Regions from separate parts of the Exiguobacterium sp. s194 genome, predicted to be linked through region 1. Evidence: riboswitches for the same ligand, from Rfam matches in the RefSeq annotation. Region 1 holds a riboswitch; each other region holds the start of a gene.
The links. Region 1 has a riboswitch for S-adenosylmethionine ahead of msrA (peptide-methionine (S)-S-oxide reductase MsrA). Riboswitches for the same ligand answer to the same signal wherever they lie in the genome.
Positions count from the first base shown of each region.

Region 2: another riboswitch for S-adenosylmethionine. It lies ahead of KNP85_RS04065 (Na+/H+ antiporter NhaC family protein); the one in region 1 lies ahead of msrA (peptide-methionine (S)-S-oxide reductase MsrA).
Region 3: another riboswitch for S-adenosylmethionine. It lies ahead of KNP85_RS03455 (methionine ABC transporter ATP-binding protein); the one in region 1 lies ahead of msrA (peptide-methionine (S)-S-oxide reductase MsrA).
Region 4: another riboswitch for S-adenosylmethionine. It lies ahead of mtnK (S-methyl-5-thioribose kinase); the one in region 1 lies ahead of msrA (peptide-methionine (S)-S-oxide reductase MsrA).

Region 1 is NZ_JACSLT010000005.1:108,807-116,901, forward strand. It holds gene KNP85_RS07575 (SDR family NAD(P)-dependent oxidoreductase) at 1-5, shown strand, start outside; gene KNP85_RS07580 (HD domain-containing protein) at 122-976, shown strand; gene KNP85_RS07585 (sodium:calcium antiporter) at 1,185-2,186, shown strand; gene KNP85_RS07590 (bifunctional glycosyltransferase family 2/GtrA family protein) at 2,290-3,351, shown strand; gene KNP85_RS07595 (3'-5' exonuclease) at 3,395-3,961, opposite strand; gene KNP85_RS07600 (four-helix bundle copper-binding protein) at 4,027-4,359, opposite strand; tRNA gene KNP85_RS07605 (tRNA-Ala) at 4,473-4,545, opposite strand; gene KNP85_RS07610 (GRP family sugar transporter) at 4,680-5,543, shown strand; gene msrA (peptide-methionine (S)-S-oxide reductase MsrA) at 5,573-6,085, opposite strand; SAM riboswitch class I at 6,150-6,251, opposite strand; gene KNP85_RS07620 (hypothetical protein) at 6,296-6,457, opposite strand; gene KNP85_RS07625 (amidase family protein) at 6,569-7,972, shown strand; gene rlmN (dual-specificity RNA methyltransferase RlmN) at 8,042-8,095, shown strand, end outside.
Region 2 is NZ_JACSLT010000003.1:42,941-51,035, reverse strand. It holds gene ald (alanine dehydrogenase) at 1-1,078, opposite strand, end outside; gene KNP85_RS04085 (PucR family transcriptional regulator) at 1,208-2,431, opposite strand; gene KNP85_RS04080 (divergent PAP2 family protein) at 2,534-2,959, opposite strand; gene trhO (oxygen-dependent tRNA uridine(34) hydroxylase TrhO) at 3,076-4,017, opposite strand; gene KNP85_RS04070 (TVP38/TMEM64 family protein) at 4,243-4,887, shown strand; gene KNP85_RS04065 (Na+/H+ antiporter NhaC family protein) at 4,915-6,216, opposite strand; SAM riboswitch class I at 6,269-6,364, opposite strand; gene KNP85_RS04060 (GGDEF domain-containing protein) at 6,461-8,095, opposite strand, start outside.
Region 3 is NZ_JACSLT010000002.1:300,702-308,796, reverse strand. It holds gene KNP85_RS03470 (MDR family MFS transporter) at 1-832, opposite strand, end outside; gene KNP85_RS03465 (MetQ/NlpA family ABC transporter substrate-binding protein) at 934-1,767, opposite strand; gene KNP85_RS03460 (methionine ABC transporter permease) at 1,798-2,460, opposite strand; gene KNP85_RS03455 (methionine ABC transporter ATP-binding protein) at 2,450-3,478, opposite strand; SAM riboswitch class I at 3,556-3,661, opposite strand; gene KNP85_RS03450 (thioredoxin family protein) at 4,114-4,371, opposite strand; gene KNP85_RS03445 (PTS sugar transporter subunit IIC) at 4,559-5,611, shown strand; gene gcvH (glycine cleavage system protein GcvH) at 5,654-6,037, opposite strand; gene KNP85_RS03435 (arsenate reductase family protein) at 6,077-6,439, opposite strand; gene KNP85_RS03430 (hypothetical protein) at 6,485-7,213, opposite strand; gene KNP85_RS03425 (acyl-CoA dehydrogenase family protein) at 7,301-8,095, opposite strand, start outside.
Region 4 is NZ_JACSLT010000004.1:258,542-266,636, reverse strand. It holds gene KNP85_RS06990 (2-hydroxy-3-keto-5-methylthiopentenyl-1-phosphate phosphatase) at 1-161, opposite strand, end outside; gene KNP85_RS06985 (2,3-diketo-5-methylthiopentyl-1-phosphate enolase) at 158-1,315, opposite strand; SAM riboswitch class I at 1,385-1,486, opposite strand; SAM riboswitch class I at 1,692-1,794, shown strand; gene mtnK (S-methyl-5-thioribose kinase) at 1,876-3,027, shown strand; gene mtnA (S-methyl-5-thioribose-1-phosphate isomerase) at 3,024-4,058, shown strand; gene KNP85_RS06970 (sugar ABC transporter substrate-binding protein) at 4,051-5,127, shown strand; gene KNP85_RS06965 (sugar ABC transporter ATP-binding protein) at 5,127-6,500, shown strand; gene KNP85_RS06960 (ABC transporter permease) at 6,502-7,503, shown strand; gene KNP85_RS06955 (GNAT family N-acetyltransferase) at 7,513-7,998, opposite strand; gene KNP85_RS06950 (VOC family protein) at 8,078-8,095, shown strand, end outside.

The sequences.
Region 1 (8,095 bases):
CGTGAGTCGCTCAATCGGGACCATTACCCTATATTTTAACGTGCGATATGAGTAGATGGGACTAGACACGGGTAAAGGATGGGAAAGCTCTAGGATCCCATTTATTTAAGGAGGAATCGTCGTGCACCAGCTGATTGAAGAGGCACTCCGATTCGCGGCCGTCCGTCACGATGGACAGTTTCGAAAAGGAACGAATATTCCCTACTTGACCCATCCCGTCGCCGTATCGATGTTGCTCGTCGAAGACCGGCAACCGGTCCCGGTCGTGGCTGCCGGCCTGCTCCATGATTTGCTCGAAGACACGTTGACGACCGCTGAAGAAATTGAGGAACGGTTTGGCAGTGAAGTGAGACGACTTGTTCAGGCTGTATCGGAACCAAACAAGCACTTATCGTGGGAAGAACGAAAACGGATGACGATTCAACACGTGCACACGATGCAGTATGACGAAGTGGCGATTTTGGCGGCAGACAAGTTACATAACCTTCGTTCGATTCGACTCGACGTCGAGTCTGCCGGTAAGCAAATATGGGATCGCTTCAGACGACCCCTCCGCGATCAGTCGTGGTATTATCATGAGCTGCTCCAGGCGTTGACACCGTTCAGACAGACGACGACGCTCATCGAGTCGTTCGAGACCGAGTTGAACTTGTTATTCTATGGTGTCACCGAGGAGCGTTCCGATAAGCTCGAAAAATTGTTCGACGTCATTCAGCACGGGTTTCACGAAGAGGACTGGCTCCAAGAGACATCGACGCTCTGTCAGACGGCCTATGAGTTACATGAGGCGATGCGCGAAGGGTATCGTCACGGCACGGACGTCAATCAACCGGAGCTTGACGCCTTGTCCGCACAATTGAAAGAAGCAGGGCTATGGGAACGTTTACCGCTCCCGATGCTCCAAGCGATTGATGAACTGTCCTACCGGACGGCGATGCCAGTCGATGACGTCGTCGCCCATTTAAGGTTCAATTGATTGTCAAATGACCTTCAATGTGATATATTCGTCGTGAACATAAGAGGGGGAGTAGCGACCACAACCGTGGTCGGTGGGTCGTCATTACGGTGCAATGCACTCGGTCCACCGAGCTTCTTACCAAGTCCGCAAGACCTTTTTATGGATGCTTTTTTGGCGTCCATAAAGAGGTCTTTTTGAATTCATGAAAAAGGGGAGACTTATTCAAATGGTATTTATTTATTTCATCTTGGCCGCAGCCATCACCGTTTACGCTGCCATGAAACTCTCGACTTACGCTGACGTCATCAGTGAGAAGTCGACGATGAGCGGGATGCTCGTCGGGACGGTATTGCTGGCCGGTGCGACATCGCTGCCGGAAGTGACGACGAGCGTCTCGGCCGTCATGATCAACAACCCGGATATCGCCATCGGGAACATGCTCGGATCGAACTTGTTCAACATTTTCATCTTGGCGATGTTCGATCTCTTCTATCGTCAGAAACGCTTGTTCAATGAAGCGAGCCGAGATCATCTCTATACGGCCGGTCTCGGGCTCATGTTGACGCTCGTCACGATGATTGCTCTCATCGTGCGCATCGATTTCACGATTCTCGGCATCGGAATTGACGCCTTGTTGATCGCGGTATTGTATGGGATCGGGATTTACTATATCGGAAAACGCCCGCAACAACCTGCCGTTGAGCGGGAAGCTGCCCACGAGGCGGTTCAAAAAGTCGGTGCCAGTGCGACGAGTTCGATCACGGTCAAACGTGCGATCGTCGGTTTCATCATCGCCGCACTCGTCATCATGGCGGCAGGGACGGCGCTATCTGTGTTAGGTGATCAAATCGCCGTCGTCACCGGCCTCGGTTCAAGCTTTGTCGGCAGTTTCTTGATTGCCGCGACGACTTCGCTTCCAGAGGCGGTATCGGTATTTGTCGCCTTGAAACTCCGTAACGTCAACTTGGCGTTCGGTTCGATTTTAGGAAGTAACGTCTTCAACATGCTCATTATCGCCATGTCAGACGTGTTTTACCGAAACGGCTCGATTTTGGCCGACGTAGCTGCGTCTCACTTGGTGACGGCAATCGGAATCACGATTTTGTCGGTGTTGGTCATGTATACGCTTCTTCGCAAAGATGTGACGTCGAAACTGCGTTACATCTTGCCATCGGCGCTTGTCGTGCTCGTCTACTTCGCTTCGTCTTACTTCATCTTCATCGGTTAATCTGGCACGGTGTCCTCCGAGACACCGTGTTTTTTTGTTTACCGCGGTCCGAGGAATCACTTTTCATCGTCTTGGGTATAGAAGGAGGGAAGGAGGGGTGGCGATGCAAATGCATTCCGTAGAACGTTTAGATGAGTATGTCGTTTTAATCCCAGCCTATAATCCGGATCAAGCGCTCGTCACACTTGTGCGCGAGCTGAAAGAGACGGGATTTGTCCATGTCATCGTCGTGAACGATGGGAGTGTCGAGCCATCCCAAACTGTCTTCGATGAGGTCGGGAAGTGGGTGACGACTGTTCTCGTCCATGAACGGAATCAAGGCAAGGGTGCGGCGTTGAAGACGGGGATTCGTCACGTCGTCGAACGATTCCCCGGTACGCATGGTGTCATCACCGTCGATGCGGACGGACAACATCTGCCGGAGGATGTAAAAAGCTTGTATGAAGCAGGGGTTCAACGGCCGCACCATCTGGTCATGGGATGTCGTGATTTTTCTGGTGCGCATATTCCGTTCCGAAGCCGATTCGGGAACCAGATGACACGTGGTGTCATGCTCGTCGGCAGCGGGCTTCGACTGAAAGACACCCAGACCGGTCTGCGGGCCGTTCCGTTGCGCTATGCGGAACAGTTGCTCGACGTGCCCGGGAACCGCTATGAGTTCGAGATGAACATGTTGACGTTCACGAAACGTTGGCAAGTCCCGATTCAACAGATTCCGATTCAAACCGTGTATGTGGCCGAGAACGCCTCATCCCATTTTCGCCCGGTCATCGACTCGATTCTGATTTATCGCATGTTTTTAGCCTATTCGTTATCCTCGGTCGCCTCATTTTTATTAGATATCGGCGCCTATGCCTTGTTCATCTTTTTATTGAATCCGTGGTTCGAGACGACTCATGTCTTGATTGCGACGGTATTGGCCCGCATCATCTCGTCCTTATTCAATTACGTGGTGAATCGAAAAGTCGTATTCGAGTCGAAAGCGAGACGGGCGATGCCGAAATACTTCGGTCTCGTCGGCTTGCAGATGGCGTTGTCGGCCGGTCTCGTCTATGTATTGTTCCTGTTGTTTCGGGACGGGGAAGTGTGGATTAAAGTGTTTGTCGACAGCCTTTTGTTCGTCGTCAGTTATTATGTCCAAAAAAGATGGATCTTTAAACGGTAACAGGCCAAGACGAGTGTCTTGGCCTGTCTGGCATGCATATGGTTCAATAGGCGAGCTTCCCGATCTTGACCGATGTATAGCGGTGCAGTTCACGCGGGTCATGTATCCCGGTCTTTTGCATCATGTCGCGCATGAGCAATGCGCAGACACGGGCATCTTCAGCCGCATCGTGATGGATGAACGGGACGTTCAAATATTCCGCCATCGTGTTCAGCTTGTGATTCGGCAGTCCAGGATACAGTTTTCTCGACAGCTTGACGGTACAGCCGTACTCGATCGTCGGAAACGTATATAAATCATATTTGGCGATCGCTTTCTTGAAAGCGCCCATATCAAATGAGGCATTGTGCGCCATGACGAGGTCGACATCCCGCAGCGTCGGATAGAGCTGTTCAAGCACCTCGGGTAAGGCTGGAGCGTCCCAGACGTCGCTCGGCCGGATGCCGTGGACGCGGATATTGCCTGCGTCAAAGTCTTCTTCTGGATTGACGAGTAGTTGGTTCGTCTCGATGATTTCACCGTCGACGAGTAGGCTCCAGCCGACAGAGCAGATGCTGCGACTATCGCGGTTGGCCGTCTCGACGTCGATGGCAAGAATTGAATGTGACATAATCGGTCCCTTTCTCATAAAACAAGTATAAAAAAAGTCTAACATATCGTTAGACTAAAAAGCGATTATGCGGCCACGAGGTTGCGACACGCCTCGGCACAGCGGAGACACGCTTCGGAACAACGTTGGCAATGGTCATGCAAATGGCGGCCACATTCGACGGCGCACGTGTCGCACACCTGGGCGCAGAGTGCAGCAATCGGTTTGGTGAAAGCCGAATCGGTCTCGAGCGCGTTCAAGGCGAGCGCACACACTTCCGAACATTCTTTCGTCAGCCGGATACACTCGGCGACCATCAATAAATCCTCTTCTTGTAAACATTTTGAGAAACAGTGATTGCTTGCCCGCATACAGTCGATGACGGCTAAAATGGTCTCTTCGACAGAGGCACGATCCATAGTAAGTCCCCCTTAGAATAATGATGTCTTACAATCATTACCCGCTACCAGGTGACTTAAACCGGGCGGAGACGCAAAAAAGTCACCCCTCAAATGAGTGGTGACTTCCATAATGGAGCATAGCGGGCTCGAACCGCTGACCTCCACGCTGCCAGCGTGGCGCTCTCCCAGCTGAGCTAATGCCCCGTTCGAAAATTATTATATCATCCTAGTAAAACATTTGGCAATGGGTATTTTTAAATTTTTTTGAACAAAGTTTAATCGGGCGTAAACGTGGGAAAATCATGGGTAATGTTATTCTACGAAAGCAGGTGTTATCTATGGAAATGATTTTACTCGCACTCTTACCTGCCTTGATGTGGGGGAGTATCCCACTCATCGTCTCGAAAGTCGGCGGCAAGCCGATTCAACAGTTAATCGGGACGACGATTGGGGCGATGGTGATGGCGGTCATCATCGCACTCGTCTTCAATCCGGAGTTCACGACGCTCGCAATCGTGACCGGCTTCATATCTGGTGTGTTCTGGGCACTCGGGCAATATTTACAGTTCCAGTCGTTCCAAATTTTAAGTGTATCGAAAGCGATGCCGATCAGCACCGGGATGCAACTCGTCGGGACGTCGTTGTTCGGGGTCATCGTGCTCGGCGATTGGAAGACGACGACCGAGTTGTGGCTCGGCTTTTCTGCGCTCGTGTTGATTATCATCGGGGCGGCACTGACGTCATACCAACAACAAAAAGATGGCGATAGCAGCGGCGCCTTGAAGAAAGGTTTGCTCGTCCTGCTCGTGTCGAGTATCGGTTATGTGACGTATGCCGTCTTGACGAACTATTTCGAGGTCGACGGCATCACGGCCATCTTGCCGCAGTCGGTCGGGATGTTCGTCGCGGCGCTCTTGTTCAGCCTGCGTGAGAAAGATGTGAAGAAGTTCGACCCGAAGACGTTCAAAAACATTTTGGCCGGTCTCGCTTGGGGGATCGGGAACTTCGGGCTGTTCGTGTCAAGCGGTGAGGTCGGCATCGCGACGTCATTCGCCTTGTCCCAATTGAACGTCGTCGTGGCGACGCTCGGCGGGATTTATCTATTGAAAGAAGAGAAGACGACGAAAGAACGGGTCTTCGTCTTTATGGGAATCGGGCTCATCGTCGTGGCCGGATTCATGCTCGGGATTGCCAAGAGCTAAAAAGACGGGTCAGACGACCCGTCTTTTGTTTACCAGGCTTGCTCGATGAATGCGTCGCGCCCAGATTTCTTCCGGTCCTCTTTATAGTGGGCCGGATTTTTTTTATGGAAGTCTTGATGATATTCCTCGGCCGGATAGAACGTGTCGGCCGGTAGAATCTTCGTGACAATCGGCTGTTTGAAGCGTCCGCTCGCCGCGAGCGCGTCGCGACTCTGTTCTGCTTTCACGCGTTGGTCTTCCGTATGATAGAAGATGGCCGGCGCATATTGGCTGCCGCGGTCTTGGAACTGGCCGCCGTCATCGGTCGGGTCGGTCTGAATCCAATATAGTTCGAGCAGTCGTTCATAAGCGAACAGCGTCGGGTCGAACGTGATCTCGACGACCTCATAGTGTCCCGTCGTCCCTGTCTTCACTTGTTCATACGTCGGGTCATTGACGTGACCTCCCGTATAACCGGATACGATTGACTCGATGCCAGGTTGTTCCTCGAACGGCGTCACCATGCACCAAAAACAGCCGCCTGCGAATGTTGCTTTTTCCATTAATAAGTCCCCCTCATGTTCATTTCCAAAAAAAAGCGCCCATGTCATCGACATGAGCGCTCTGTCATATCGGCCAAGGCAAACTGCCTTGCTGGAAGTAGCACCTTGCCGAAGCAGGTTGCTGTGAAGTCATAGAGCCAGGTCTCTCGTTCACTCGAGATATCGATATGTAGTTGGTGAGAGCATCATACCATCAGATTTGAAGCGGCGTCAACGGTTTGGTTTGCGTCGAAGTTGGACCAAGGTGGCGCCGAGAATCAAGATGACGAGGACGATGGAGAGCGGTAGCGTATACGGAGCGTCCCCGGCATATAGCTGTAAGAAGAACAAGGCAAAGACGGACAATAAGACGAGAACGTACGAACGGTTCATAGTAACCTCCCTTTTCTTTCAGTGTACCAAGTTACATATTCGTTGGCGAACGAAAACAGGAAATCATGTGGCGATAGCGAATACCATCGAGTGACCAAAGGAGGAATCTATATGACTGAACCAAACACATGTTTCGAACTCGATATCGAGACCGCCCATCGCGGATATAAAGAAGGAACGTTCACGGCGCGTGACGTGACGGCCTATTATTTGACTCGAATCGCCCAGTTGAACGATAAGCTGAGAGCGGTCATTCAAGTGAACCCGGACGCCTTGTTCGAGGCCGAGGCGGCCGACCGGGCGTTTCGACGAGGTGACCGCTTGCCGTTGCTCGGCATCCCGGTGTTGATTAAAGACAATGTCGAGACGGCCGGATTGATGAAGACGACGGCCGGGGCCGTCGCCCTCGCGCATCACTTCGCCGGCCGGGACGCCCATCTCGTCCAAAGCCTGCGCGCGAGCGGGGCCATCATCCTCGGGAAAGCGAACTTGTCCGAATGGGCCAACTTTTTGACCGAGGGCATGCCGAACGGCTGGAGTGGGGTCGGTGGCCAGACGCTCAATCCATATGGGGACAAGCTCGATGTCGGAGGGTCGAGTTCAGGTTCGGCGTCAGCGGTCGCGGCCAACTTGACGTTGCTCGCCGTCGGCAGCGAGACGAGCGGCTCGATTATCCACCCGAGCGTCCATAACGGAATCGTTGGTATCAAACCGACCGTCGGGTTGATTAGCCGCAGCGGCATCATCCCGATCTCCCGGTCGCAAGACACGGCCGGCCCGATGGCACGGACACTCCGGGATGCGGTGCTCGCCCTTGAGGCGATGGTCGGGGAAGATCCCGCTGACCCAGCGACGGCGCATCTTCCGGCCGGTCCGCCTTACCGGACTTGTCTCGATGAGCGGCAAGCAGTCGGGATGCGTGTCGGCGTCGTCAAGACCGATTTGTCGGAAGAAGAGCAGGTGCTCTACGACGAAGCAATCGCATTGCTGAAACAGAGCGGCATCGAGGTCGTCACCGTCGAACTGCCGTCGAAAGCAGGGCTCGACCAAGGGGATATCCTGTATCATGAGTTCAAGCTCGGAATCGAGGCGTATCTCGCCTCGACGAAGCTCCCGTATGAGACGTTGTCGGATTTGATTAATTGGAACAACAGTCATCCGGAGACGATTCCGCACGGACAGAAGACGTTCGAGAAAGCGAACGAACAATCGGGTCGCTTGATTGAGGACGCCTATTTGATGCGCCGCCTCGACGACGTCTATCACGCCAAGACGGACGGCATCGACCGATTGTTGGCCGAGCAGGAACTTCATGCGCTCGTCTTGCCGCATGACCACAATTATGACATGGCGGCGAAAGCCGGCCATCCGACCGTCACGATCCCGTATCGCTTGAAGGCGAGCGGGGCCCCGTTCGGTCTATCATTCACCGGGACGAGCTATGCCGAACGCGACTTGATTCGTCTCGCCTATGCGTTCGAGCGTCACGTGACACGTCCCGTCCCACCGTTATAAGAACGTTGCACCGGTCGTCCACGTCCGCTACAATGGTACGTATGTGGATTGAAGAAAGGACAGATAGCAATGAAACCATCTATATACGGGCTGACATTCGATCAGCTGACGGAAGCGTGCGTC
Region 2 (8,095 bases), on a different contig from region 1:
CAAGGTCGCGGGCGACGGCTTCATACGTGACCGTCCCGTCGATGACGTTCAATCCTTTAAGCAAGGCTGCGTTCTCGCGGAGTGCCGGGAAAATCCCTTTTTGTGCGCACTCGACGATATACGGCATCGTTGCGTTCGTCAAACCGAGTGTCGACGTGCGTGGGACGGCACCTGGCATGTTGGCGACGGCATAGTGTTGAACCCCGTAACGCTCGTACGTCGGCGCGTCATGTGTCGTGATATGGTCGATGGTTTCGCAGATTCCGCCTTGGTCGATGGCGACATCGACGATGACCGAACCTGGTGACATCTGTTGGACCATTTCTTTCGTGACGAGCTTCGGTGCTTTCGCGCCTGGAATGAGGACGGCACCGATGACAAGGTCACTTTCAGCGACTTGTTTGGCGATGTTGTAGCTGTTTGAGATGAGTGTGTTGATTGTGTTGCCGAACTGATCATCGATTTGGCGCAGGCGAGCCGGGCTGATGTCCATAATCGTGACGTTGGCACCAAGACCGATCGCGATGCGGGCGGCATTCATCCCGACGACACCGCCCCCGATGACGGTGACGTTCGCACGTGGTACGCCTGGCAGGCCAGACAAGAGAATCCCTTTTCCACCGTGTGGTTTTTCAAGGATTTGGGCGCCGATTTGAGCAGCCATCCGTCCGGCCACTTCGCTCATCGGTGTGAGGAGCGGCAATGTGCGGTCGATCTCGACCGTCTCATAGGCGATGGCCGTCACACCAGAATCGACGAGTGCTTTCGTAAGTTCTGGTTCGGCCGCCAAGTGCAAGTAAGTGAAGAGGGTCAAGTCAGGACGGAAATAACGATATTCCGATGGTTGCGGTTCCTTTACTTTCAACGCCAATTCCACGTTTCCCCAAACGTCCGCGGCGGTGTCGACGATGGTTGCCCCCGCATCGACATACTCCATATTTGTGAAGCCGCTACCGACGCCCGCTTCCGTCTCGACGAGGACCTCGTGTCCAAGTTCAGTTAATACAGCTGCACCCATCGGCGTCAAGGCGACGCGGTTTTCGTTGTTTTTAATCTCTTTCAATACCCCGATTTTCATGTAAAGTTCCCCTTTCTCTACTGACACAATTTGTTCACACCTCTAGTATAGACCCATCCGAAAACGCTGTCTTTAGCATGGATTCTAAAAGTGATAACGCCCACTTTGTGAAAAAACACAAAGTAGGCGTTAATCGTCTTGGCGGTATTGACCGGCCTTAATGGCAAGATAAACGGCGGCCCGTTCAGGGAGCGAGACTTGTGTGATGTTCGTCAGTTCTTCAATCCGCCGAATCCGGTAGAGCACGGTATTCGGATGGATGTGAAGATGAGCGGCGACACGCTTGACGTTCCCATCAAAATAGAAATACCATTCGAGCGTCGTGACGAGCTCGGTATGATGTGTGACATCATACGCCTGTAGGCGCTCGATGGTCGGATGCGTCTCGAGACGAAGCCCGATGCGTCGGGCCAAATCGGGTACGAGCTGATAAATTCCGATCTGTTCGAACGTGCGCGATGTCGCAAGCTCATACGGGAACTTTCGGCGAAGCGACGTGACGCGTCGTGCTTCTTCCATCGCCGCATAGAGCATGTCGCTCTCAAAAAAGCGTCGACTGATGCCAAGGCGCGGCTCCGCTTCAATGAACTTGTCTCGGAGCTGCGTTTCAAAGCGGTCGGCCCACTGCAAGAGCGCAGTTTCTTCCTCGGCCAGGTCCGATTTCATATAATGCCAGACGAGTAACTGCTGGCCATCGATCGCGTGCAGGACGACTTCAATCGCTTGCTGGGTCGCCAATACATAAAACAGTCGTTCCGCCAGTTGGGGGGTGACCGGCTGGGCACATTCAATCACGGTGAGACGGCTGGCGACGGCAATCGGTGCGAGCTCATTCAAGCGGTCGCGGTGGGATGGCGATAAAACGGGAGTGGCCAGCACTTCTAAAAAGAAGCGTTCCAATTCGGCGTCGATGCGCCGTTCGTGCATCGCGATGGTCATCAACAATTTTTTGGCGATGTTTGCCCCTTCCTGTAGGACGGTGAGTTCCTGTTCTGAGAACGGCGTCGTTCGGGCCAGGCTCCAAATGTAACCGAGCACGTCACCTTGTTGCTTGATGACGACGGCCGCCCGCTCACCGAGACCGACGGCCATTCGGGCCGGGATGACGACCGGTTCGTCGCGGTCGATCACTTCTTGAAGGATTCCACTTTCCCACAAGTCCTCGATGACCGCTTCCGGGACACGGCGGCCGATAATCGTCGCGATTCGTGCCGGGTCCGTCGAGTCGGGGTGGGTGCTATAGGCCAGTAACTGATGGTGTCGATTCTCAATCGTGATGGGGGCCCGAATCGCTTGTCCGATTGCTTCGGCGAGCGTATCGAGCGACTCATAAGATTTCTGCAAAAAAGGCATGTCGATTCCTCCTCTCTTTCACTATACCGTCTCTGTTGTGAAAGTTCACAAAAAGATGGTGAGTTTTTAGAAGGAGGGAACGACATGCCTGCATCATTCACATTAAATTGGGAAAAACAGTCCGACCACGAGACCGAGTAAAGCCCCGACGATGACTTGGAACGGGGTATGACCGACCAGCTCATTTAAGATGGGTGTCTCGTGCTTGATTCCTTTGAAGTAGTCGTTCAACAAACGGGCCTGGAATCCGACCGCTTGACGCACGCCGGTCGCATCGTACATGACGATCGTCGCGAAAATCAAGGCGAGTGCGAACATACTGGAATCGATTCCTTCGACTCGACCGATGACGGTCGCTAAGGCGACGACGGTCGAAGAGTGGGAACTTGGCATCCCACCCGAGGCAAACATGATTTCTAATTCAAAATCTCGTGTTTTAATGAGTTCGGTTACGAGCTTGGCTGCTTGTGCGATGAACCAAGCGAGCAAGGCGGCGAGTAAAGGTTCGTTAAAGAGCAATCGATTCACTTCCTGTCTGACAATGGTATCTACACTATACCCGATTCTGTCATCGGCTAGACGTAAAGTTTCTGTCAAAAAAGCACCTCGAGCATAGGCTCGAAGTGCTTTCTGGTCGATTTTTGTTACCCGACGACGCCTTCAGTCTCCTGAAGTTTGTCCGCGATATTCTCGATGATATAGCGGTTACGTGGATGCTCCTGGCACTCTTTCGAGCATGAACGCATTTGTTTCGGTTCACACTCTTCACAACAGAAGTGTTGGGCATTACACACCGGGTTGGCACAATTAACGTAGCGGACCGTCTTCGTTCCGCAGTGCATGCACTCCGAAACAACGGACGGATTGACCGTGTTGACCGGGACGTTGATGCGCTCGTCAAAGACGTAAAGCTCACCTTCCCAGTCTTCGCCTTTCGTGGCTTCGTCTTTGCCGTACATGGCGACGCCGCCTTTAAGGTGGAAAATGTTGTCGTGACCTTGGTCACGCATATATGCGGTAAATTTCTCGCAACGGACGCCTCCGGTACAGTACGTGAGTAACGTTTTCCCTTCGTAGAGGTCCTTGTTCTCTTCGAGCCAATCTGGCATGTAACGAGAAGCCTCTACATCGATTTTGATCGCGTTTTTAAAGTGACCAAGATCGTACTCGTAGTTGTTACGAACGTCGAGGATGACGACATCGTCGCGATTCATCATCTCTTTCCATTCTGCCGGTTCGAGGTATGCACCGTGCTGTTTAGGCACGTCGAACTCACCATCAAAGCGCCACGTCACAAGCTCTTTCTTATGACGGACAAAAATTTTCGAGAACGCATGCTCTTCGACTTCATCGATTTTGAACTCGATGTCGCTGAATAGCGGGTTCGCTTTCAAGTCGCTCATGTACTGCTCGGTCTGTTCCCAAGTCCCAGAGCACGTCCCGTTGATTCCTTCGGAAGAAATCAAGATGCGTCCTTTGATACCGAGGTCCTTGCAATACTTGAGGTGCTCTTGTGTGAGCGTTTCTGGGTCTTCGATATTGACGTACTTATAGTACAGCAAGACCCGCATTGGTTTTGTTTCCATGTGTGTTACTCCCCTGTGTTCAGTTTTTTGCAGGAAAACGAACGTTGGGTTGTGTCGTTCGACGAACGGACTTGCCTGCAACCACAAGTCCATATTATATGATAGATATCACAGCGGAATTTCGCAAATACTTTTTATTTTTTTACGGCGGTGGGCAGGGGGATGCGTCTTCCTGAGCGAAATCGGGTAAAAAGGGAATAACGAAAGTTGAAGGTGGAAACTGACATGCTGACATCACTCCAACAATATATTTTAAACTTGATTGAATGGCTACAAGGACTTCCGGGCGGACCTTGGGCAGGACTCGGGGCACCTTTCCTGGAAGCCATCTTTCCATTTCTCCCGCTCGTCCTCATCATCTCGGCGAACGCAGCAACGTACGGTTTTTGGCTCGGGACGTTATTGTCGTGGGTCGGAAGTTTGCTCGGGACGATTCTTGTGTTTGCAGCTGTTCGCTACGTCTTTCGAAAGCCGATGACGCGATGGCTCGAGAGGCACAAACAAGGCGTCTATTGGCTCGAACGCATCAATCATATGAGTCCGGTCTCGCTCGGGTTTCTCTACTCGCTCCCGTTCATTCCGGTCAGTTTGATTACGTATTTACTCGCCCTCATCCAAATGCCGCTCCGGACGTTCATTATGGCGGCCGGGTTTGGGAAGTTGCTCGTCGTCTTGATTTTCTCTGTCATCGGTGACCAGTGGGAAGAGTTTATCCAAAGCCCGTTCCGATTATCTATGCTCGTCCTGTTGCTGTTCGTTCTGTGGGTAATCAGCCGCGGACTCGAAGAACTGCTCAAACGGCGTGCCTTCAGAAAACGTAACGAGCAGCTGAAACGTGAACTTGAAGCGAAACGACAAACGACCTTGTGAAGCGACAGCTTCACAAGGTCGTTTTCGTTAAGCGCGTTTTTTGAAACGCGGGAAGTTAAAGGCGATGGCCAATCCTCCGCAAATGAACAACAAGAACGGATAGAACATATACGGCACGAGCGCCGGTGATGCCGTGTTCGTCAGTTCGGCCGCAATGAGAAGCTGTGCCCCGTAAGGCAACAGACCTTGGACCCCACACGAGAAGATATCGAGTACACTCGCAGACTTTTTACGTTCGATGTCATAATCGTCGGCGATGTTCGCGGCGAGCGGCCCAGCCACGAGAATCGAAATCGTGTTGTTCGCCGTCGCGACGTTTGTCGCACTGACGAGCCCGGCGATGCTCCACTCCGCGCCGGCCCGTCTTTTAATTCGGGACGTGAGCGCGTCACGCAAGTACGTGAGTCCGCCGTTATGCGAGATGAGTCCGACGAGCCCACCCATGAGCAATGTCAGGAGTGAAATCTCGGCCATGCCCATCATGCCGTCCGCCATGGCGGTGACGTACGTGGTGACGGCTAGACTGCCATCCAACAGACCGATGATGCCGGTCAGGGCGATGCCGCCGAGCAAGACAAGGATGACGTTCATTCCCGTCAAAGCGAGCACGATAACCGCCAGATACGGAATCAACTTATACCATTCAAACGCCGCCGGCTCGATGGTGGATTCTCCGCTCGATAGGACAGCGAGTAAAATCGTTGTGATGACGGCTGCCGGCAAGACGATCCAAAAGTTGGTGCGGAACTTGTCGCGCATGTTCGTCCGCTGGGTGCGGACGGCTGCGATCGTCGTGTCTGAAATGAACGACAAGTTATCTCCGAACATGGCACCCCCGACGACGGCTGCCGCCGCGATAGCGATATTGACGCCGCTCTCCTCATGGATGCCGAGAGCGATCGGCGCCAGTGCGGCGATCGTCCCGGTCGACGTACCCATCGCCATCGAGATGAAGGCTGCGATGACGAATAGGCCGCTCAATAGGAGCGAGGGCGGTAGTAACGTCAATGCCGCATTGACGGTCGCGTCAATCGCACCGATTGCTTCGGCGACGCTTGAAAACGCACCGGCGAGCAAGAAGATGAACACCATGATGAGGATGCTCGGGTTCCCGGCACCTTGGGCGACGCGTTCGACCGTCTGGGTGACGCTCCCTTTCGTCATCATCGCCGCGACGATGACGGCAATCAAGGCCGCGATCAAGACGGGAAATTTATAAAAGTCGTCATAGTAGATGCCTGCCCCGATAAAGAAGACGAGGAAGACGAGTAAGGGCAAGAGCGCCCATTTGTTAGCTGTTGGTTGTTCCAATCGATTCACCTCATTCATTAAAATAAAAAGAGAGCCTTCTGAAAAAAGGCTCTCTCGACAAGAAACACTTTTTTCATCTTTCGAGCAGACCGCTCGCTGGATTTGGCACAGGTTACCCGCTGCCGAGACGTCATCGGGCCAGTCCCTCAGTCTCTCTTGATAAAAAAGTTGTGATATTTAGTTATAAGACACGTTCCCTAACGTACCTGTTTCAAATCTGCTTGTCAATAGCAAACCCCCACGCGATGAACGTGGGGGCGAGTCAGGTCGTTAAGAAATTATAATGGGCGACGCGGTTGCGACCGGCGTATTTACCGCCGACGTAGAGCGCGCGGTCGGCGTTACGAATCGTATCGTCAAGACGTTTGTCGCCGAACGACTGAATCGTATCGACACCGATTGAAGCGGTGACGGGTATATCGATTCCATCGACGTGGAACGGTTTGTTCTCGATTTGTTGACGGATGCGCTCAGCAATCTCGACGGCGGCCTCAACATCACAACGGTTTAAGAGCAAGATGAACTCTTCACCACCGTAACGGGCGGCAAAGTCTTCGGTGCGGAGCACTTGACGAATGCGGCGACCGAATTCTTGGAGCACACTGTCTCCGACTTGGTGACCGTGCGTGTCGTTGATTTTTTTGAAGAAGTCGATATCGAGCATCGCGACGGAAATCGGATACATCGAGCCGTCCGAGATCTGTTGAATCCCGTATTCATAAAAAGCCCGTGCATTGGCAAGCAGCGTCAAGCTGTCCGTCCGGCTCTCGGTATAGAGGCGGTCGCGTTCATGACAACGACTGATCGTCCGATTGAACGACTTGAGCAGTTTGACAATCTCGCGTTGAATGATGGGCGGATAGCCATAGACGTGCTCGCCCGTCATCACAATCCACGTGCGGATTCCTTCGATTTCCTCGGAACGGACCGAGATGAAGCTATGATAGTCTTCATTAAATTCGTTCGACAGCGGGGCGTCCCATTCGAAGCGCATCTCGTACTCGACCGAGGATTCGTTCGGATAGGTTGCATCGAGTAATTCAAAGACGACATGGCGATCGATCGGCTGGCGCGTCTTCAAATCAAAGTAAAGTGTGCGATCAAACAGTTTGAACTCGACGTACCCTTCATCGTACTCGTTGAGTCGCTCACATTGACTGAGGAACACTTCGATGGCTTGTGCCTCGCTTTGCGATAGCGATACGGCTTCTTTTGCTTCATCATATTGTTCAATCAACGATTTGAAGGCGTCTTGTCGACCTTTTTGAATGATGAGTCGCTTAATAAAGAACGTGAGTGCGGCGGCGATACTGCTGACGACGAGCAAGTTCGTCTCTCGGAAGAGCGAGGCCGCCAAAATGAAGACGAGACTGACGATATACGTGTAAAACGCGATGCTTAAAAAGTCGCGGACCGGGATGTCGACGCGGAACCACCAGCCGACTTGATACTTTTGGACGACCGTGTTCAAAATGATGGCAATAATCAAACCGGCAAGCGGAAGGAACGAGTCTTGGGAATAGAATCCGAGACCGGTCACACCACCAAGTGCCAAGTAGACACTGGCCGGGATGGCGATTTCCAAAAATGACGTGATGGCATTCCACGGATACGTAAAACGGAACCGTCGAAGCGCGACGCGCGGTTTCAAGTTGACGAACTGGAAGACGAGTAGTCCAATCTGATTGACGAACAGCGCTGTCTCAAAATCAAAGAATAAAAAAATAATTAAGACGATACTTTCTGAAAAGGTAAAGTAGACGCCTTTCCGTTCAATGGAGTCCATTTGAAAAATAATGACGAGCAACGCGATCAAGATGAACGGTAACGGCTCGATGGCCGGCATGTTCAATCCGCCTGTAGCGAACAAGATGAGCGTCAAACCGAATAGCATACT
Region 3 (8,095 bases), on a different contig from region 1:
TCGGTGAGACCCGCATCCCGAATCGCATAATCGGATATTGGACGACAAGGACGGTGATCGCATTGACCGTCAATAGATAGGCGAACAAACGTGAGCCGTCACTGAATCCGTCATGGAAAGCGATGAACTGTGGCAACGTCGCATTGAACTGACTATAGCCGATGATGGCAAAAATCATCCCGATGATGACGAAGCGGAACGTCTTATCTTGTTGTAACACACGGAACGTCTCCGTCAAGCGCGGCCGGACTTTGACGCCGTCCCCTTCCTCGAACGGATACTTTCGGAACAGCGTCGAAATGACGAGTCCGTACATCACGTAAACGCCCGTCACGACGAAGAAGGCGCTCTTTGCGCCGGTGAGCGACAAAACGACCGCGAGCAATGGCCCAATCGCCGCCGCGATATTGATTAAAAAGTAGCGGACGTTATAGACGATGACGCGCTGGTCCGGCTGCGTCGTATCGCTGATGAGCGCGCGAGACGCCGGTTCGAGGAACGACCGCGACACACCCATGAGTACCGAAAATATGTAAAACCAAAATAATTCTGTCACGAGCGCGAAGCCGCTGAACGTCAAGGCGTTCAAGACGATGCCGATCAGCATCAACTGTTTGCGCCCGTACCGGTCAGACAGCGTTCCCCCGAAAAAGCTCATGAACAGACCCGATAGCGCCGAGATGGCGAACACCGTCCCGATGACACTCGCCGAGAAACCGAGCGTCGCGAGATAAATCGCAAAAAACGGCATAACAAAAAATGTCGACAGCCGGGCAAAAAATGTGCCAAACAAGACACCCAGCGTCAGCGGATGAATGTGTCGTATGTTCATCCGGATCCCCCCTTTTCCTACATATATGTAGTGTACTTCTATTGGTGAACCAAAACTACTCCAAATAAAAAAGGCCCGGGATAGCCCGGGCCTTGACGAAATTATTGTTTGACCGGTACGACCGCACCTTTGTACTCATCCAAGATCCACTGTTGTGTCTCTTCTGACGTGAGGACTTCAAGGAGTGCTTTGACGCGCTCATCATCTTCGTCGCCTTCACGTGTGACGATCAAGTTGACGTAAGGTGAATCTTCACCTTCGAGAGCGATTGCGTCTTCGAGTGGGTTGAGGCCGGCATCAATCGCGTAGTTCGTGTTGATGAGGACCGCGTCCCCTTCACCGTTGTTGAACGCTTGCGGGAGAAGTGCCGCTTCGACGTCCGTCTTGAACTCCAAGTTTTTCGGGTTGTCGACGATGTCTGAAACCGTCGCGTCCGTTGTCTTGCCGTCTGCGAGTGTGAGCAACCCTTCAGATTGAAGCATCGTGAGGATACGTCCGTGGTCAGCGACCGACGAACTCATGATGATTTCAGCGCCTTCTGGAAGCTCATCGAGTGACGCGTAGTCTTTCGAGTACACACCGATCGGCTCGATGTGAACGCCGCCGGCTGAAGCGAATTTGTAGTCTTTGTTTTCAGCCATTTGCGACTCGAGGTACGGCTCGTGTTGGAAGTAGTTCGCGTCCAACTCCCCGTCTGCGAGCGTCTTGTTCGGGAGGACGTAGTCTTGGAACTTCTTGATTTCGAGCGTATAGCCCTTCTCTTCGTATTCGTCTTGGACGTGCTCTAAAATCTCAGCGTGCGGGACGTTTGATGCGCCGACGACGAGTGTCTTGTCATCGCCTGAACCTGATTCTGAATCCCCACCGCCGCAAGCCGCGAGAATCGTAAGTGCTGAAGCTGCCGTTAAACCGAGTACTGTTTTCCATGATTTCATTATAAAACCCCTCCAAATTTTCTATTTAGATTAAGCAGAACGCTTATCAATTACAGATACGAGTCGATCGCCGATGAACTGAATGACGAAGACGATGACCAAGATTAAGACGGTCGCGACGAACGTGACGTCACTTTGTGAACGCTGGAATCCTTCGAGGAACGCCAAGTTCCCGAGTCCTCCACCGCCGACGACCCCTGCCATCGCCGTGTAACCGACGATCGCGACGATCGTGACCGTGATGCCTGACACGATGGCCGGCAATGCTTCTGGGAACAATACTTTATAGACGATCTGCCATTTTGTCGCACCCATCGACTCAGCCGCCTCGATGACGCCGCGGTCGACTTCGCGAAGCGCGAGCTCGACCATCCGAGCATAGAACGGGGCCGCACCGATGATCAGTGCCGGCAGTGCTGCCGTTGACCCGAGCATCGTCCCGACGACGAGTAACGTGAACGGGATGAGCAAGATAATCAAAATGATGAACGGGATCGACCGGAAGATGTTGACGACCGCGCTGATGACCGTGTAAATCGGACGGTTCTTCATCATGAGCGGCTCGTTTGTGACATATAGGAGCATCCCGAGGGCGAGACCGATGACGAACGTCGCGGCTCCGGCGACGAGCGTCATATAGAGCGTCTCCCACGTCTGTTCTAACATGACTTGCCAATCTACATTAGGAAACATCGCTTTCTACCTCCACTTCCACTGCCTGTGATCGGATTGAGGCGATGGCCCGCTCGACTTCAGCCGGCTCTCCGATCAATTGGATGAATAATGTCCCGAGGGCACCGACTTGTGACTGCGTCACGTTTCCGCCGATGATGTTGAAGCCGATGTCATGCTGCTTCAACACTTCCGACAGAATCGGTTGTTCGGCCGTTTCGTTCAAGAATTTGAGCTTGACGATTTGACCGCTCGGATAACGAGCTTTCAAATGTTCGAACGTGAGCGACATGTCTTCGACCGCGCCGATCTGTTTGACGAACTCTTTCGTGATTGGCTGTTCCGGGTGATGGAACACGTCGGCGACTTGCCCGGTCTCGACGACCTTTCCGGCCTCCATGACGGCGACACGGTGACAAATCTTTTGGATGACGTGCATCTCATGGGTGATGAGGACGATCGTCAAACCGAGTTTCTTGTTGATGCTGACGAGCAGTTCGAGAATCGAATCCGTCGTCTTCGGGTCGAGTGCGCTCGTCGCTTCATCGCAGAGGAGCACTTCTGGATTCGTAGCGAGCGCACGGGCTATCCCGACTCGCTGCTTTTGGCCGCCCGATAGTTGTGACGGATAGCTGTCTTCTCGTCCGGCGAGTCCGACGAGCTCGACGAGTTCTTGGACGCGGCGTTTGCGCTCGCTCGCCGGTACCCCGATGAGTTCGAGCGGGAAGCTGATGTTCTCAGCGACTGTGCGCGACCATAACAAGTTGAAGTGTTGGAACACCATCGAGACGTTTTTACGTACCCCGCGTAGTTCCTTTGGTGTGAGTTTCGTCAGCTCGCTGCCGGCGACCACGATTTCACCGCTTGACGGTGCCTCGAGTCGGTTGAGCAAGCGGATGAGCGTCGACTTCCCCGCACCTGAATATCCGATTATTCCAAAAATTTCGCCGCTTTCGATCGTAAGCGACACATCATCGACCGCCTGGACCCGACCGTTTTTCGTGTCGAACCATTTGGCCACATTGCGTAGTTGAATCAATCCATTTCCCTCCTGACAACAAAAAAAGTACGCACGTTTGAGCAAACGTGCGTACTTTATCGTACGGACAACGATTGCTCTCATCTTCCAAGGTATACACCTTGCTGGAATTAGCACCATTTCGGATTGCTCCGCGGTTGCTGGGCGTCATAGGGCCAGTCCCTCAGCCTCTCTTGATAAGAGTGGTTGCGTATTCGATTAGCCTTATCATAGCGACATATTATTTTCATGTCAAACTATTTTATGCGAAAAAATAAAAAAGGTGCCATCCGAGGATGACACAGAACGTAGCACCTTGAGTCACTGAAGGACAACCCATAGATGAACCTCTTTTGCCCGATCAGAGCATTCATCCTTATATGGGGGATTTTTACCCAACCATCACTCGGTCTTCGAACGGACCATGCAATTACGCGACCGGTGCCCCGACGCTTGATTTTTTTGGGGGACAATCGAAGGGAAGGTCCACCTGAAATCGCGTAAGCTCATGCAGCGGTTGTTCGAAAACGTCTTGATGACGGGAAAATCTCGTCCTATGTTGTGTTCAAGTAAGATGTTGTAATGAATATATCATTCGTGAACTTTCTGTGTCAACTGATTATTTAAAATTTTCAGATTATTCTAATCATCCTATCTCATTTAACGAAAGATAGGACGTGCTGGACGTTTTGAAACGCGTACAAACGATCGCGAACTTGGCCATTCTCCAGCTTCAATAGCGCCGGGACACTCATAACCTGATACGCCTCGAGTTCGTTCGGGATAAAGTTGGCATCGCGTTTTTCAATCTTCAATTCTGGGTCGACCGCCTCGACGACCGAGAGCATCCGCTCGGCCACGGCGCATGTACCGCACATTGGGGCGTATATATATAAGAATCCGTCTGTCATCATTTTGCTCACCTCTCTTCTAAGTATATGAATCCGACCCAGTCGGTTCAAAAGTTGTGCTCAAATGGAAAATTCTGAACATTTCAACATTTCTTGTTGACGCTCTGCAGAAAGAGGCATAGTATGGTCATTAACTTTATCGCTTTTGTACATAACAGCAAACCAGTAGAAAAGGACAGGTGAATCCCCAATGACGGAAGAGAAGCTTACCGGAAAACAATTTTTAATGAACGTCTTGAACGGCCTCAGTCTTGCCATTCTCATCGCCCTCATCCCGAGCGCTTTGCTCGGTGAATTAACGAAAGCCATCTTGCCGTATTTTCCGTCCTTGCAGTTCATCTTAGATGCGACGACGATTGCGATGCGCCTCTTACCGGTCATCATCGGTGTCGCCGTCGCCATGCAGTTCGGACGATCGGCGCTCGAGGCCGGGACGATCGGCATCGCGACCCAGGTCGGAAGTGGCGCCATCCGCGTCGAGGAAGGCGCGTTCCTCATGGCCGGAATCGGTGACGTCATCACGGCCGGTGTGACGGCCGCTCTCGCGACGTTCCTCGTCATGCAGTTGTCGCCACGCTTGAAGACATACACGGTGCTCGTCTTGCCGATGACGGTCATCGTCGTCGCGGGAGGCATCGGCGCGTTCCTACTCACTTACATCTCACAGATTACGACGTACGTCGGAACGATCATCATGACGATGACTGAACTGCAACCGATCGTGATGGGCATGTTAATCGCGATGGCGTTCTCGCTCATCATCGTATCGCCAATCTCGACGGTCGGAATTGCCACAGCCATCAGCCTTTCTGGTGTCGCTGCCGGGGCCGCCAACCTTGGCGTCGTCGCTGCCGGCTTCGGTCTCGCCATCGCTGGCTGGCAGATGAACGCGACCGGAACGTCGATCGCCCACTTCCTCGGCTCACCGAAGATTCAAATGGCGAACTTCGTCCGTCGTCCGATCATGATGTTGCCGGTGCTCGCCAATGCGGCCATTCTCGGAGCGCTCGCAGGTATCCTTCGGATTGAAGGCACGCCAATCAGTGCCGGATTCGGCGTCTCGGGTCTAATCGGTCCGGTCAACGCCTTGCATTTGATGCCGGGAGGATTCGCGCTCTGGAACGTCATGCTTGTCGTCGTCTTGTTCGGGCTCATCCCAATCGCACTCGGGATTCTGTTCTATCGTTTGTTCAACCGGACGTCGCTCATCGAGCCTGATCATTACCGTCTCGACTTCGATTAATCAAAAAGACCCGGCTTCTCGTAAAGAGAAACCGGGTTTTGTTTAGCCTTGAATCATCGCTTCGTATTCTTCGGCTGACATGAGCTTGTCGACGTCTGACGCGTCGTTCAACTCGACTTCGATCATCCAAGCGCCTTCGAACGGTGCTTCGTTGACGAGTTCTGGTGAATCGGCAAGTGATTCGTTCACTGCTGTGATTTTCCCAGAGATCGGTGCGTAAAGCTCTGATACGGTCTTGACCGATTCAACCGAACCGAATGGCTCATCGAGTAAGATCGTGCCACCGACTTCAGGAAGTTCGACAAAGACGATATCCCCTAGTTCGCTTTGTGCGAAATCCGTGATCCCGATGCGGGCGACGCTTCCGTTCACTTCCACCCATTCGTGCTCTTTTGAATAACGTAGATTGGCAGGTACTTTGCTCATCTTAACTTCCCCCTCAAATGAATTAGACTCACACGAGTATTATAGCACTTCGCCCCAAACGTCTGTAAACGACTTTTCTGAAAATCCGACAGTTGATTTTTGACCATCTGTCACGATTGGGCGCTTTAAAAGCATACCATTGCTCGCAAGAAGCTCGAGTTGTTCGTCTTCTGATAGATTTGGTAGCTTGTCTTTAATGCCTTCGTTCCGATACACTTGTCCGCTCGTATTGAAGAATTTTTTAAGCGGGAGACCCGACTGTTTCCATAGTTCAGCCAACTCGTCTTTCGACGGCGTCGCCTCGACGATATGGATATATGTATAGTCGATGCCGTTCTCTTTCAACCACTTCTCTGCTTTTTTACACGTACTGCATGGCGGATAGCCATATAGTGTCACCATGTTCATCACCTCTCCTGTTACTGTAGCATATTCCGATTCGTCGGTTCATGTTTCAAGCAAGCGCACAATCTCTTGCTTGAGCGCCGGATTGACCGAGTGGTGCGCCTCGATGTGGCGGAGGATGGCTGCGGCCGCCTCGACCGATTTTCCGTAACCGGGTAACCACTCCTGTAGACGTGCGACGAGCTCCGGATGTGTCCCTTCGACCCGTCGCGTCGGGTTGAAGGGGTCGCTCGTCTCCCCGTACGCGATTAACACGTTGTTGACAGCCGCGACTTGAATGAGTTCGAAGCCAGCGAGCTGTTCACCGCGCCGTTCCCGGAGCAGTCCGACGTATAGGTTCGTCAGTGCCTCCTCGTAGCGATGTGCGGCGTCTGAAGGGAGTGTGACAAGCTTCGGCGTCGCAAACGTGTCGAGCGCCTCGTCACGTTGCCAGACGACACGCCCCGGTGTATAAGCGATTCCAGGCATCTCTACGATCTCGAACACGGCGAACTCGGCGTAAATGCCGTCCTCATACATGACCTTGTGCCCGTCTTTCGTGTTTTGGAACTGGTACGCCAACGGCTCGACCGCGAGCCAGTCCAAATTGTCGATGAAGCGGGCCTTATGCCCGTCCTCGACGATCAAAAAGAAATCGAGGTCCGAATAGTCGTCGAGCCGATCCATCTCAAGTCCAATTGAACCGAGCGCGAGGAGCATGAGCGTGCCCTCATGCTTGGCGACCGAGCGGCCGATTGCATCCATCCGTTCTAATAAGTCATCTCGTTTCATGCGTATCCCCTCCTTCGTCCATTGTATCGTCCGCAGACAGGAAAAAGAAAGGGCCGACCGCGTCCGGCCACCCTTTCTCTCGCTTGCTTATACGATGAACTTGTTCGCTTTGATGAGGCTCGCTGCGACTTCGCGCTTCGTGCCGATGACGTTGATCGGCTGATAGCGGCTGAACTTCTTCATCGCCGACAAGAGCATGCGCTGCTCGTCGCCCGATGCGGCCGCATACAAGACTTCTTTCGCCATGAGTTCGACTTGCTTGAACACTTGCTCGGCGAAGATTTCTGTATAGCGGACTTTCTGCTGGTTCTTCTCAGCGCCTGTACGGGCGATGGCTTTCTCCGTCCGCGCGATGGCCGCTTCAAGCGCATAGATGGCGCTGATGATGTCGGCAATCTTCGCGAGAATCTCTTGTTCGTTCTGGAGGGCCTGCTGATATTTCTGGACGGCCGTTCCGGCGATCATCAAGTTGATTTTCTTCATGTTCGACAGAAGCATCTTCTCACGTGCGAGCGGCGACCCGTCAAGCTCTTGTGGCATGTAGCTCATGAGCTCTTTCTGGAGCTTCTGTGCTTCGGCGAGGAGCGGCAAGTCGCCTTTCATCGCTTTCTTAAGGAGCGTGCTCGGTACGATCAAACGGTTGATTTCGTTCGTCCCTTCGAAGATACGGTTGATGCGTGAGTCACGGTACAAGTTCTCGACTTCATATTCAGTCATGAAGCCGTAGCCACCGTGGATTTGGACGGCTTCGTCGACGACGTAGTCAAACGTCTCCGAGGCGAACACTTTGTTGAGTGAACATTCAATCGCGTATTCGGCGATGGCTTGGGCAACTTTCGAACCGTCGCGCATGTTGTCGTCGCCTAGCGCGTCGAGGCTGTC
Region 4 (8,095 bases), on a different contig from region 1:
TGAAACAGTTGACCGACACCGGAGCGAATCGAAATCCGTTGCTCGAGGACCGCATCTTTCAACTCGACCCAAGCCGGCGGGGCGAACGCCTTCATCAACGCGATAATATTGTCTTCCGCCGTGATCGTCCCGTCGAAGTCGCAGAGGATATGGACCGTCATCGTGACGCCCACGCCTTCAACGCGGTATCGAGCTCGTCCGTCTGTCCTTCGGTTTGGCCGAGAACGTGAGCGATCGCTTGTCGGAAAGCACGAGCCCCGGCGGCTGCGCCGTCCGGGTGTCCGTGAATGCCACCGCCGGCGTTGATGACGACATCCGTCCCGAAATCACGAATGATATCGGCGACGAGTCCTGGATGAATCCCGGCTGACGGGACCGGTAAAATCGGTTTCGACCAATGCGGTTCGGCGCTCTGGTCACGAATCGTGAACGCCTCGTCACGCGGTGTCGCGAGGGAGCCGTACGGAGACGGGAAGAGCGTTAAATCGGCCCCGGCGAGGCGTGGGAGTTTACCGAGTAAGAGCGAATGACTGATTGATCCGGTCAAGGCGCCGGCAAAGGCCGGATGTGCCAAGATGGGGACGCGTATGTCTGAATCGTTCGCAAGTTCGCGCAGTGCGTCGAGACCGTACGTATAGACGTTGAACAGGAGCGCTGTCGCACCTGCCTCGATAAGACGGAGCGCCTGGTCACGTAGACCGAACACGGGGCCGCTCAGCGTGATGGCGTAGAGGACACGTTTCCCGGTCGCCTCGAAGTGGGCTTGAATGACGTCCGCTCCGATCCGGGCCCGTTCGAGCGATGGGGTGAGCGGGTTGTCGTATAAAATCTCGTCGTCTTTGACGATATCGATGCCTCCGGCGAACTGATCGCGGAGTTGCTGCTCGAGAAACGCGAGGTCACGGCCGATGACACCTTTGAAGATGCTCATGACGAGCGGGCGATCATGAACACCGAGTAACTCGCGAATTCCAGTGACCCCGAACTTGGCGCCTTTGAAATGAGGGGCGAGCGTCTCGGGCAACGTCAAATCGATTAACCGAATCGAATCGTCGAGGGACAGTTTCCCGAACGTCGTCGTCAAGATGGATGAAAAGTCAGGGCTGACATTATGTAACGGGTAGCGGATTGTGAAGCGGCTCGTCGTATCCGTATGTGTGGTCGACACGACCTCACCCCGGTACGCCTGTAACTGCTCTTGCTCTAAGTGAGGCAGCTCCGTCCAAGTACCGACCGTCAGCTCGAGGGCGATTTTGTCGGCGACGGTCGCGACCGCGTCCGTTCGTTTGATTTCATATGTGGCAGTGATACTCATATGGTTCCTCCTTCCAGGCAAACAAAAAATGACCCCATGCCGAGGCAAGAGGTCATCATAAAAAATGAACTCTTATCTCTCAGCTTTCGCTGCAAGAATTAGCACCGTGCCATCTCTGGTCGGTTGCTGCGACATCATCGGGCTCGTCCCTCCGTCTGCTCTTGATAAGAATGTGATTTGAAGTTGTGAAATTTAATTGAATTTTTGCACAGAATCATCACGTCGTCAATTCCTTTTTTTCCAAAAAAAATATTTTGGGAAGTTGTTTCCATATATGCACAAAAAAAGACGGAGTTGCGTCGAGAAAATGACGTTGACAATCGTGACGTCGAGTCCGTAATATTCATCACATAAGTTCACCGAATCGAATAACACACTCTTATCGCGAGTTGGCAGAGGGAATTGGCCCGATGACGCCGCAGCAACCGACCACTAGGCACGGTGCTACATCCACCAGACGAATGTCTGACAGATGAGAGGAACAACCATTTTGGCTGTGCCTCTTTCTCGCGGAGAAAGGGGCTTTTTTTGTGGGCAACGTACAGGAAGGGGAAAACATCATGTCATATCAACCATTTACAGAACAGACCGTCGTCGAGCACGTCCGTCAATTAGGATACTTGCAAGAAGGAATCGCCGAGTGCGAGGAGATCGGGGACGGCAACTTGAATCTCGTGTTTCGGATTCGCCAAGGCGAACAGCGCCTGATCGTCAAACAAGCGCTCCCATACGCCAAAGTCGTCGGTGAGAGCTGGCCGCTCACGCTCGAGCGGGCATGGATTGAACAGTTGGCACTCCGTGAGTTTGCGACTGTCGCGCCTCGGTTCGTCCCGGCTGTCCTTGGCAGCGACCGGACACTCGCTTACACGATTATAGAAGATCTATCTGATTATGAGATTGTCCGCACCGGCTATTTGAACGGGGAGAGCTACCCGGAACTCGCCCGTCATGTCGGTGAATTTTTGGGCGAGACGCTGTTTGCGACGTCGGATTACGCAGCTGGACCGATCGCGAAGAAGCGGATTGAACGTGACTATTACAACCCGGAACTGTGTGACATCACCGAGAAGCTCATCTTCACCGATCCGTTCAAAGACGCGGAGTCGAACAACATCGAGACGGCGCTGCGAGCAGATGTCGAACGCCTTTGGCAAGACCAGGCGCTCAAGATCGAGGTGACGAAATTGAAAGTCGGGTTTGTCACGAAACATGAGGCACTCCTGCATGGAGACTTACATACGGGCAGCATCTTCGCGACTCAACAAGAGACGAAAATCATCGATCCAGAGTTCGCATTTTACGGACCGTTCGGCTTCGACCTCGGCCAAATCATCGCCCATTTGACGCTGTCGACGTTCTATGACCCGCTCAAACGCTTCGAGCGTTTCACGGACGTCTTGACGGTGTGGGAGACGTTCGAGAAGACGTTTCGGGCTAATTTTGAGCGCGCCGTCGAGCCATTCAATACGGATGGTTTCGTCGACGAGTTGTTGCGGACGGTCTTCAGCGACACGATCGGCTACGCCGGTTGCGAACTCATTCGCCGTGCCGTCGGACTGGCCGGTGTCGCCGATCTCGAGACATTGCCGGAAGCGACGCGGCTCGAACGAAAACGTGACGCGCTCGCCCTCGGGACGGCGCTCATTAAAGAACGACACAGCGTCGAATCGATTGACGACTTGGTGACACTCCTGTCGGGGGTGCGCGTATGACGGTCCAAAACATCCGTTTCCATTCACAGACAGACGAACTCATCGTATTGGACCAGACGTTGTTGCCGCATGAAGAGCGTTACGTGACAATCGAGACGCTTGAACAGGCCGAACATGCCATCGAGACGCTCCAAGTCCGCGGCGCACCGGCCATCGCTTACTTCGGGGCGTTCGTCCTCGCCAAAGAAGCGGGACGGTTAGTCGATGACCCGGACTTCACGCGTCGGCTCGACCTCGTCGGACGCCGCTTGATTGCGACCCGGCCGACAGCGGTCAATCTGCAAAACGTGATTGAATCGCTCCTTGATTTAAATGTCGGGGATGATTTTGAGGCGATTGCCGAGGAAATCAAACGCCGCGCCATCGCTTTGTACGACCGGGACGTCGATACGTACCGGGCCATCGGCGAGCATGCACTGACGGTGTTGCCGGCCGGGGGGAACGTATTGACGATTTGCAACGCCGGTGCCATCGCGACATCGCGTTACGGCACGGCGCTCGCACCGTTTTACGTCGGAAAAGAACGTGGCGTATCCTTCAACGTCTTCGCCTGTGAGACGCGACCGCTCCTGCAAGGGGCACGCCTCACCGTCTGGGAGCTCGATCGGGCCGATATCGACGTGACGCTCATCACGGACAATATGGCGGCTTGGACGATTCAGTCAAAACGAGTCGACGCCATCATCGTCGGAGCCGACCGTATCACACGGACGGGTCACGTCGCCAATAAAATCGGGACGTTGCAGCTCGCCGTCCTCGCCAAACATTACGGCATTCCGTTCTATGTCGCGGCGCCGCATTCGACGTTCGATTTGACGGCGGATGACACGATTGAAATCGAGGAGCGGAATCCGTCAGAAGTGACACATATCGGCGGTCAACCGACGGCGCCTGTCGGTATCACCGTCTTCAATCCGGCGTTCGACGTCACGACGCCCGACCTCATCACCGGACTCATCACCGAGGCGGGGGTGTTCGGACCGACAGAAGCCACCATCACACATCATGTAGGGGGAACGATTCATGTCTAAAAAACTATTGATTTTGTTATTCACATTCGTCTTGGCGCTCGTCGGTTGCACGAACGAGCAAGCGGCCCCATCGAAGCCGGTCGAGAAGACGGCAGAGACCAAGCCCGTCTCGGTCTCGAACGGGACGTTGCCGAAAGAAATCGACGTCGCCTTGATTATGCAAATGTCGATTGGGACGTTCTCGTCGCAGTATATCAATGGGGTGACGGAACAAGTCGAATCGTTCGGCGGCAACGTGAAAGTGTACAACGCTGACAACGATCTGTCGAAGATGGCGAGCTACGTCGACACGGCGACGACGCAAGGCGTCGATGTCATCTTGATTGACCATGGCCGCGCCGATGCATTGAAAGAACCGGTCCAACGCGCACTCGACAAAGGCATCCAAGTCGTCGCGTTCGACAACGATTTGACGAACGAAGGCGTAACGGTCATCGACCAGGACGACTATTCGCTCGCCTGGCGTTCGCTCAAGGCACTCGCTGAAGATTTGGACGGCGAAGGCAACATCGTCACGATTTGGGTCGGTGGCTTCACACCGATGGAACGACGCCACACGATTTACGATGCGTTCTTGAAACGCTATCCGGGCATTACGGAAGTCGCCAAGTTCGGTTCGGCGACGAACAATACGGCGCTCGACACACAGAGCCAGATGGAAGCAATTTTGAAGAAATATCCGGAAGGCGAGATTGATGCCGTATTCGCGATGTGGGACGAGTTCGCCAAAGGGGCGAGCCGTGCCATCAAACAGGCCGGACGCGATGAAATCGACGTCTATGGCATCGATTTGAGTGACGAAGACCTTCAACTCATGCAAGAGGACGGCAGCCCGTGGAAAGTGACGGCGGCGACCGACCCGGCTGAAATCGGACGCATCCAAGTCCGTTACGCGTATCAAAAATTAGCGGGTGAAGAGACGCCGTCGATTCATTCGGTCGACCCATATCTCGTCGACCGTGACGTCTTGCCGGACGAGAAAGTGACGATGGACGACCTCGGCCAATACGTCCCGAACTGGGGCGCATCAGACGCGGCCTGGTCGGACTGGATGAAAGGGACGGACTGATGTTACGGCTCGAACGCGTCACGAAACGCTATGGCGACGTCACCGTGCTCGACGATGTCAGCTTCACGCTCCGACGTGGCGAGATTCATGGATTGCTTGGATTGAACGGGGCCGGAAAGAGTACGCTCGTGAAGCTGTTGAGTGGCGCCATCATCCCGACGTCCGGGACGGTCGAGCTCGACGAAACGGCGGTCACATTCACACCGGCCGAGGCGATTCGCCGCGGGGTCATCACGGTGTCGCAAGAAGTCGATGACGCGCTCTATCTCGATTTACCGATTTATGAGAACGTCGTGCCGTGGCAGGCGGTCGAGCGGATTCGTCCTCGCGAACTAAAACAGCGAGCGGCTGCCTACTTGGAACGTGTCGGGCTAGAGATTGACGTGACCGAACCGGTCGGGCGTTTCCCGCTCAGTGTCAAACAACGTGTCTTGATTGCCCGTTCGCTCGCGAGTGATGCGGCCTACCTCTTGCTCGACGAACCGACGGCCGCCTTGTCGACGGATGATGCGGCGGCACTGCTCACATTACTGCAGTCGCTCGCAGCAGAGGACGTCGGCATTCTTCTCATCACCCATCGATCGGACGAACTGTCGCTTATCACCACGACGACGACGTTCCTCCGGGATGGGCGCATCGCTTACGAAGGGCCGTTTCAGGCGTTGTCAGAACGGGATATCCATACGTATTTGAGCGGATCCGACATGGCAGAGGCGGTAGAGAAAGCCGTTCCTGAAACCGAGATCCGGATTCAGGCAGACCTCACGTTACCGACGTTCGGGACGAGGCTTTCGTTCACGGCGTATAAAGGCGAAGTCGTCGGCATCGGCGGCGTCACCGGGAGCGGGAAGACGGAGTTGATTGAGGCGCTATTCGGTCTCTCTGGTGTCGAACAACAAGTGACGTTGGACGGGAAACCGCTCAAGATTCGTGAACCGCGTCAGGCGGTCCGGTCCGGATTTGCCCTCGTACCAGAAGAACGCCGGAAACAGGGGCTTTTCCTCGACGATTCGATTGAACGGAACGTCCTCGCGATTGAAGGGAAGGCGAACGCGATCACACATGTATTGGCCTCGCTGCGAGTGAAATACGACCAGGTCGGGCAACCGGTCCGGGAGCTGAGCGGGGGGAATCAACAGAAGATCGTCCTCAGCAAATGGCTTCTCGAGGACCGGGACGTCTATCTGCTCGACGAACCGACGAAAGGCGTCGACGTGACGGCGAAACGGGACATTTATGAACTCGTCACCCGCCTCGCCAAAGACGGGAAAACCGTCATCTTCACATCGAGCGAACCGCATGAATTAGAATTGGTCGCCAACCGGACGCTCTGGCTCGACCGCGGCCGTTGGCAACAGAAAGGAGGCGTCTAACATGGCCCAACTCGTCTTAAAACAACGCACGAAACGCTTCAGTGGCATCGGTCAATATGGGACGCTGTTCGCGATTCTCGCACTCATCGCCGTCTTCGGTGTGACGAACGACCAGTTTTTGACGTACGCGAACTTTAGCGACATCATCAAATCCGTATCAATCGTCTCCTTGCTCGCCCTCGGGGTGACGTTCTCGCTTATCGTCGGCGGATTCGACTTATCGGTCGGCTCGACGGCGAGCCTTGCAACAATCGGGGCGGCGTCAAGCCTCGTGTTACATAGTCAAGAACTGCTCGTCGCTTTGCTCGTCCCGATTGCGCTCGGTGTGCTCGTCGGGCTCTTGAACGCACTCGTGACAATCAAGTTCCGGTTACCGGACTTGCTCGCGACGCTCGCCATCATGTACGTCATCAACGGGGTCCAATTGACGTATACGAAAGGATTCTCGATTTACGACAATATGCCGATTGAAGGAGGGACGGCACCGGGACGTTTTATCCCGTCGTTCCTCTTCATCGGCCAAGGCTCGATCGGCCCAATCCCATTCGTCGCCATTTTGATGCTTCTGTTCTTCGCCGGGGCCCATCTGTTTTTGACGTATTCGAAGACGGGACGTGAGTTTTATTACGTCGGCTCGAACGTCGAGGCGGCCCGCCGCTCCGGCATCGCCGTCACACGGATTAAGCTGTACGCTTACGTGTTGAGTGGTCTGTTCGCGGCCATCGGCGGCATCATTTTGGCGTCGCGCATCGGCACCGGACAAGTATCGGCCGGCGCACCACTCTTGATGGACGCCGTCGCAGCCGCCTACATCGGCTACGCCGTCTTCGGGACCGGACGACCGAACGTCGTCGGTACGTTGATCGGTGCCATCTTGATTGGGATTTTGTTGAACGGACTGACGATGTGGGACGTGCCGTATTATGCCCAAGATATCGTCAAAGGGGCGATTTTGATTGCGGCGCTCGGTTTGTCATACATCCAAAAGAAACAGCTCACATAGGGAAAGTCCTCAGAACGGTTGGTTCTGAGGACTTTCTTGACGTTCCATCTGGATGAAGGCGAACGTGCTCCCGTTCGTCGATTGTTGAAACGAACCGGTCTGTTTGAAACCGCACGTCTCATAGACACGGATCGCCCGTACGTTGAAGGCGGCGACGGACAAGGTGATGCGATGAGGCGAGTATGTCGCTTTGACGAAGTCTAGAATCGATGTGACGAACGTCCGTCCGCTCCCGTTCCCGGTCAAATCGGGTTTCATGCCGAGGCCGATATCGACCGTTTCAGCATCCGTTTGCGCGACGCTCACGAACCCGACGAGTTCACCGTCAGACGTGATGGCGAACACCGACTGTCCACGCTGTTCGACGTCTAAAAATTCGGCCAAATCGTCCTGATCGGCCTCCATTTTGTAAAAGGAATAATCCCCTTCATAGTGCCACGTGTAGGCGATTGTTTCCGCCTGTGGCTGGGTCAGGACAGCGAATTGATGGGTCATTTGAATTTCCTCGTTTCACAAGCAAGATGTAGTGCTACACTCATCATAGCACCACCAACTTGGAAAATGAGGTGATTACATGGGAATCAAGCTAGAT